DNA from 2 places in the Lysobacter soli genome. Region 1 is predicted to be linked to the other one. Evidence: predicted binding sites of a transcription regulator. Region 1 holds the regulator's gene; the other holds the start of a gene.

What was found. Region 1 encodes FliA, which starts transcription of late flagellar genes. Its sites were predicted from a motif close to TAAAGTTTNNCNNNCNNNGGCCGATAA; they were not measured.
Region 2: the regulator FliA is predicted to act here: its motif matches at 1,862-1,888, upstream of motA (flagellar motor stator protein MotA).

The regions. Positions count from the first base shown of each region.
Region 1 covers NZ_CP046603.1:3,410,653-3,414,030, reverse strand. The annotation lists gene GOY17_RS15585 (chemotaxis protein CheA) at 1-120, opposite strand, end outside; gene GOY17_RS15580 (protein phosphatase CheZ) at 250-882, opposite strand; gene cheY (chemotaxis response regulator CheY) at 879-1,271, opposite strand; gene GOY17_RS15570 (RNA polymerase sigma factor FliA) at 1,324-2,091, opposite strand; gene GOY17_RS15565 (MinD/ParA family protein) at 2,088-2,990, opposite strand; gene GOY17_RS15560 (AAA family ATPase) at 2,974-3,378, opposite strand, start outside.
Region 2 covers NZ_CP046603.1:641,109-644,486, reverse strand. The annotation lists gene motB (flagellar motor protein MotB) at 4-981, opposite strand; gene motA (flagellar motor stator protein MotA) at 983-1,837, opposite strand; gene GOY17_RS02815 (aldose 1-epimerase) at 1,993-2,808, opposite strand; gene GOY17_RS02810 (glycoside hydrolase family 43 protein) at 2,798-3,378, opposite strand, start outside.

The DNA.
Region 1 (3,378 bases):
GAGCGCGTCGCGATCGGTGTGCGCGTGTTCCAGCGCGACCATCTGCTCGCCGAGCTGGTCGAGGATCTCGCGCGCTTCGATCAGGAAGTCGGCGGCGATGTCGTTGGCGATGGCGCTCATGTGGATCTCATTCCAGTTACGTCATTCCCGCGGAAGCGGGAATCCAGTGACTTCGCCCCGGCGCACGCAAGGCGCTGGATTCCCGCCTTCGCGGGAATGACGAGCAGGAGCGAAGGCACTGAGTGCATCTCAAAGCCCCAGCGACGACAGCAGGTCGTTCGCGTCTTCCTGCGTCGCGGGCGTCGGGTCCACGCCCGCCACCGACGGGCCGTAGCCGCGGTTGTTGTGGTTGAGGTGGATGGGCGTCGCCTCGCTGTCGGTGATCTCGCCCAGGCCGGCGTGCACCGCGCGGACGAGTTCGACAACGCGGCGGATGATCTGGCCCGTCAGGTCCTGGTAACCCTGCGCGGCGGTCATTTCCGACATGCGCGAGCGGATCGCGGCGATGGTCGCGGCCTGTTCCTCGGTCGACGCATCCGGCAGCGTGCCCAGCAGCACGCCGCATTCCTGGATGAGGTCGAGCGTGCGGTGGCTCGCGTCCTCGCTCACGTGCACGACGTGCTCGAGGCGCGCGCAGGCTTCCGGCAGCGAGGCGTTCGGATTCGCGCTGCCGTTGCCGAGCGCGGTGTCGAGTTCGCGCGCGAGCTTCGCCAGGCCCTGCACCAGCGGCTGGCTGCGCCACTGGATCAGCGCGTCGACGTTGCTGCGCCAACCGGCGAGGTCGTCGTGTTCCAGCGCCCACAGCGCCGCATGCAGGCGACCGATGACGGCCTGCCTGTCTTCACCGCCGAGCGCCTTCTCGCAGGAGGGCGCGTCGATCACGCGGCCGCTCCCAGGCGTTCGAACACCTTGTTGAGCTTGTCTTCCAGGGTCGCGGCGGTGAAGGGCTTGATGACGTAGCCGTTCACGCCGGCCTGCGCGGCTTCGATGATCTGCTCGCGCTTGGCCTCGGCGGTGACCATCAGCACCGGGATCTTCGCCAGCGACGCGTCGGCGCGGATCGCCTTGAGCAGGTCGATGCCCGGCATGCCCGGCATGTTCCAGTCGGTCACGACCAGGTCGTACGGCGCCTTCTTCAGTTCCACCAGCGCGGTCATGCCGTCGTCGGCTTCGGCGGTGTTGAAGAAGCCCAGGTCGTTGAGCAGGTTCTTGACGATGCGGCGCATGGTCGAGAAGTCGTCGACGATGAGGATGCGGATGTTCTTGTCCATGTGGGCTTGCTCTGGTGCGAAAGGGGATATCAGGCGTTGATGCGGAAGCGGGTCAGAACTCGTCGTCGTCGTCGTTGTGCGAGCCGCGCCATTCGCCCAGTCGCGAACGCAGGCGCAACATCGCCTGGCCGTGGATCTGGCAGACGCGCGATTCGGAAACGTTGAGCACCGCGCCGATCTCGCGCAGGTTCAGTTCCTGCTCGTAGTACAGCGACAGCACCAGCTGCTCGCGTTCGGGCAGGTTGCCGATCGCGGCGCCGAGCGCCTGCTTGAAGGCGACCTGTTCGAACTCGCGCGCGGGCGTCGCACCGGCGTGGCCGCCCAGGTGCGGTTCGCCATCGTGTTCGTCGACGTGCGCTTCCAGGCTGATGAGCTGGCCGCGCGCGGCGTCCTCGAGCATGCGGTGGTATTCGTCGAGCGGAACGGCGAGCCGGGTGGCCACTTCCTGCGCGGTCGCGGCACGGCCGGTGCTCTGCTCGACCTCGCGCGTGGCGGCGACGACGTCGCGATAACGGCGATGCACCGAGCGCGGCACCCAGTCGCCGCGGCGGATCTCGTCGATCATCGCGCCGCGGATGCGGATCGACGCGTACGTCTCGAACGCGGCGCCCTGGTCGGCCTGGAAATTCCGGGCGGCGTCGATCAGGCCGAGCATGCCGGCCTGGATCAGGTCGTCGATCTCGACGCTGGCGGGCAGTCGCGCGGCGAGGTGGTGCGCGATGCGGCGCACCAGTTCGCCATGCTTCTCGACGACTTCCGTCGCGTTGACCGTGTCGGCCGCGCGCTGGGTCGCCTTGTAGTGCTGGGCGGCGGCGTTCATGCGACGGCGCTCCTCAACGGATCGTTGGTGCTGGCGGCGCTGGCGCCGTGGGCGACGAGGCGCTCCATGAAGAACTCCACGCCGCCGCGCGGGCCGACCGGCGACTGCCAGCTGTTGGCGCGGCGCGCGATGTCGCGGAAGGCCAGTGCCGACGGGCAGCCCGGGAAGGCTTCGACGACGGCTTCCTGGCGCTGGATCGCGCGGCGCAGCCATTCGTCGCGCGGCACCGCGCCGAGGTAATGCAGCGTGACGTCGAGGAAGCGCGCGCTGACGCGTTCGAGCTTCTCGAACAGCTGCTTGCCCTCGATGGCGTTGTTGACCTGGTTGGCGAGCACCTGCACGCGGGTCACGCCGCGCTCGCGGCTGAGCACCTTGATCAGCGCGTAGGCGTCGGTGACCGAAGCCGGTTCGTCGCAGACCACCACGATCACGTCCTGCGCGGCCTGGCAGAAGGTCAGCACGCTGTCGGAGATGCCGGCGGCGTTGTCGACCACCATCGCGTCCAGCGGCAGGTCGAGCTGGCAGAAGGCGTGCACCAGGCCGATGTGCTGCTGCGGGAGCAGTTCGGTCATGTGGCGCTTGCCCGAGGCGGCCGGCACGACCCAGAGGCCGCGCGGGCCTTCGAGCAGCGTGTCCTGCAGCTCGCAGCGGCCGGCGAAGACGTCGGCGAGCGTGAACTGCGGCGACAGGCCGAGCATCACGTCGACGTTCGCAAGGCCCAGGTCGGTGTCCAGCAGCAACGTGCGCTGGCCGGCGTGGACCAGCGCCATGGCGAGGTTCACCGATACCGAGGTCTTGCCGACGCCGCCCTTGCCGCTGGCCACGGCGATCACGCGCACGGGCGGGCGTGCGGTGCCGTTGGCGGCGGGAATGGCGTTGATATCAGCTGGCGAATGCATGTCGGTCCTCGGTGGGGAGGGTCACGGGGCGGGGCTTGAGTTGCGTCAGTTCGAGAGACCCGAGGGGGTTATCGGCAGCACGTCGCACTTTCTCGAGGGTCGAAACCAGACGAGTTGCGTCGGCGGCGGCGATGTCCGTCGGGACGGCCTGTCCGTCAGTGGTGTAGGCCAGGCTCAGGCCCTGCTGGACCAGCACCGACAGGGGCGAACCCAGGCGGCCGGTCTCGTCGAGCTTGGTCAGGACCACGCCTTCCGGCGAGGCCGGGCGGTAGCGGCGGACCACTTCGCCCAGGTCGTGGGCGTTGGTGTTGGCCGGCAGGACCAGCAGGCTGCGCACGCGCTTGGCGGCGCGCAGCCAGAGGATCTGGCCGAGCAGGGCGCGATCGCG
Region 2 (3,378 bases), 1.3 Mb from region 1:
GCGTCAGCCGTGCCCGTGGTCCGGGTCGTCCGGCGCGCCTGCGACGCGGTTCGGCCCCACTTCCGGCAGCGCGCCCGGCGCCGGCGCGCCGCTGCCGGGCAGGCTGTCGGCCGGCGTCATGACGTCGGCTTCCGGGTTCTGCACGACGATGCTGATGCGACGGTTCAACGGCGAGCGCGGATCGCGCTTGTCGAACGGCACCGACGCCGCCAGTCCGACCACGCGCGAGATGCGGTCTTCTTCCAGCCCGCCTTCGACGAGCGCGCGGCGCGCGGCGTTGGCGCGTTCGGCCGACAGTTCCCAGTTCCCGTAACCGCCGGCCGAGTGGTACGGCACCTCGTCGGTGTGGCCGCTGAGCGCGATGCGGTGGTGGGCATCGTTGAGCAGGCCGCCCATCTCGCCCAGCAGGGCGTGCGCGTAGTCCTTCAGGCGCGCGCTCGCGTTGTCGAACATCGGCCGGTTCTGCTTGTCGACGATCTGGATGCGCAGGCCTTCCGGCGTGAGGTCGATCAGCAGCTGGTCCTTGAACGGCGCCAATGCCTGGCTGCGTTCGACCGCCTCTTCCAGCGTCCGCTTGAGCGCGTCGAGCCGGCGTTTTTCTTCCTCGCGCGCGATGTCCCGGGCCTGCTGCGGCGAGAGCTTCATCGGCTCGCGTGCGCCGAACTCCGCGCCATGTCCGCCCGCGACGGCGACCGCGCTGGTGGTGGGAATCAGGCGGTCCGCGGCGCCGCCGGGACCGTTCGCGCCCGGCGCGGGCTTGAGCGACTTGCCGACCACGGCGCTGGGGTTCTTGAAGTATTCCGAAATCGCGGCGCGCTGCTGCTTGTCGGTGATGCCGACGATCCACATCACCAGGAAGAACGCCATCATCGCGGTCACGAAGTCCGCGTAGGCGACCTTCCACGCGCCGCCGTGATGCCCGCCGGCCACGCGCTTGATCGGCCGGAGGATGATGACCGGCCGTTCGCGATTGGCCGCCATGTCAGCGCTTGCCGCGCAGGTGCGCGTCCAGGTCGGCGAAGGCCGGGCGCATGTCGGAGAACAGCAGCTTGCGCGCGAATTCCACCGCCACGCTCGGCGCGTAGCCGCGCACGCTGGACACCAGCGCCATCTTGATGACCTCGAACGCCTTGGCCTCTTCCTGCGCGTGGTGGTGCATCGCCGCCGCGAGCGGGCCGACGAAGCCGTAACCCAGCAGGATGCCGAGGAAGGTGCCGACCAGCGCGGCCGCGACGTGGTGACCGATCTCGGACGCTTCGCCGCCGATGGAGGCCATCGTGATCACGATGCCCAGCACCGCCGCCACGATGCCGAAACCCGGCAGCGAGTCGGCCAGCACCTGCAACGCGTGCGCGGGCTCGCCCGCTTCCTTCGAATGCGTTTCCAGCTCGATGTCGAGCACCTGTTCGAGTTCGTGCGCCTCGAAATTGCCGCTGACCATCAGGCGCAGGCAGTCGGTGGTGAACTCCATCAGCGGCTTGTCGGCGAGCAGCTTCGGGTACTTCTGGAACAGCTCGCTCGTCTGCGGTTCGTCCACGTCGCGCTCGATCGCCATCATGCCTTCGCGACGCGCCTTCATCAGCACGTCGTAGAGCATGGCGAGGATGTCGACGTAATCCGACTTCTTGTAATGCGAGCCCTTGAGCAGGCGCGGAATGCCGCCCAGGCACGCCTTCACGACCTTCAGCGGATTGGCGACGAGGAACGCGCCGGCCGCGGCGCCGCCGATGATGAGCAACTCATAGGGCTGCCACAACGCGCCAAGTTGTCCGTGCGACAGCACGAAACCGCCCAGCACGCTGCCGATTACGACGATGAAACCGATGATGATGAACATGAGCCGCCCCAGGACACGATTGGGTTAACGGCGCAGTGCAGCAAAGTTTGAGGGGTGATCCCTGCGCCCTGCTCGTGGCGGTGAGGGCGCTTTGGCCGTGAGGGCGCCTGCCCTCACCCCAACCCCTCTCCCGCGTGCGGGAGAGGGGCTTCAGGTCACTCGAAGGACAAACGGAACCAGCGCTCCAGCGTCTGCCCCGGCGCCAGTGCGCGCGGTTCGAGGTTGAAGGCATCCGGCGGGCCGCTCTGCGGCTCCACGCACGTCGTGCGCTCGGGCATGTCGAACACGACCCAGTGCGCGCAGTCGGAGGTCAGCGTGACGCGCTGTGCGCCGCGATGCAGGACGACCGGCGCGTCGTTCATGAAGCAGTCGTCCCACGGGCCGGGCGGCGGCGGCGCAAGCGGACGCGTCGCCATGCCGTCTTCGTCGCGCGGATACCACGCGGTCGGGGCGAACTCGATGCGGTCGGGCTTGAGGAACCACGGATGCCAGCCGAGCTCCGCCGGCATCGCGCGTTCGCCGGCGGTCGCCGACAGCGTCATGCGCAGGCCGCGAGTTTCGAGCTCGATGCGTTGCCGCGCGATGCCGCCAAACGGCCAGCGCTCGTCCTCCGGCAGCGCCAGCGACAACCCGACGTGGTGCGTCGATTGCGAATCGACCTGCCACGGCAGCGCGAAGCCCACGCCGTGGATCGCGTGCACGCCGAGGTTCGCCGGCAACCGGTGCGAGGCGCCTTCGAACGCGAATTCGCCGCGACGCACGCGCCCCGCCCACGGCACCATGGGATACGAACCCCAGCCGATCGTCGCGTCGTTGTCGTCGCTGAAACCCGCGAGCTGTTCGACGCCGTCGACGCGGATCTGCGCGATGCGCCCGCCGGCTTGGGGCGCGACGTCGACGGACATCGCGCCCTGCGAGAGCGTCAGCAGCGGGCCCGGTTCGAGCCGCGCCGTCGCGGCGTCACCCGCCATACGGGTTGATGGTGACGATGCGGCCGTTCGCGTCGTGCTGCAGCGGCGCGACCTTGATCGAACGCAGGTGCGTCACGCCGCCCGACAGGATGCTGTCGTGATAGAACAAAAACCACTGTCCATCGAACTCGACGATGGAGTGATGCGTGGTCCAGCCCACGACCGGCGTCAGGATCGGCCCCTGGTAGGTGAACGGTCCGTACGGGCTGTCGCCGACCGCGTAGCACAGCAGGTGCGTGTTGCCGGTCGAATACGAGAAGTAGTACTTCCCGCCGAACCGGTGCAGCCACGAGGCCTCGAAGAAACGGCGCTCGTGGTCGCCGGCCTTCAGCGGTTCGCCGTTCTCGTCGAGGATCACGACCTCGCGCGGCGCCTCGGCGAATTCCAGCATGTCGTCGCGCAGGCGCGCGACCTTCGGACCGAGCGCGGGTTCGTCGTCGCCCGGTTCGACGTGCGCCTCGTCGCGCACGTTGTCGCGGTATTTCTGCAGCTGGCCGCCCCAGAGGCCGCCGAAGTACATGTAGCTTTCGCCGTCTTCGTCGGTGAACACCGCCGGATCGATCGAATAAG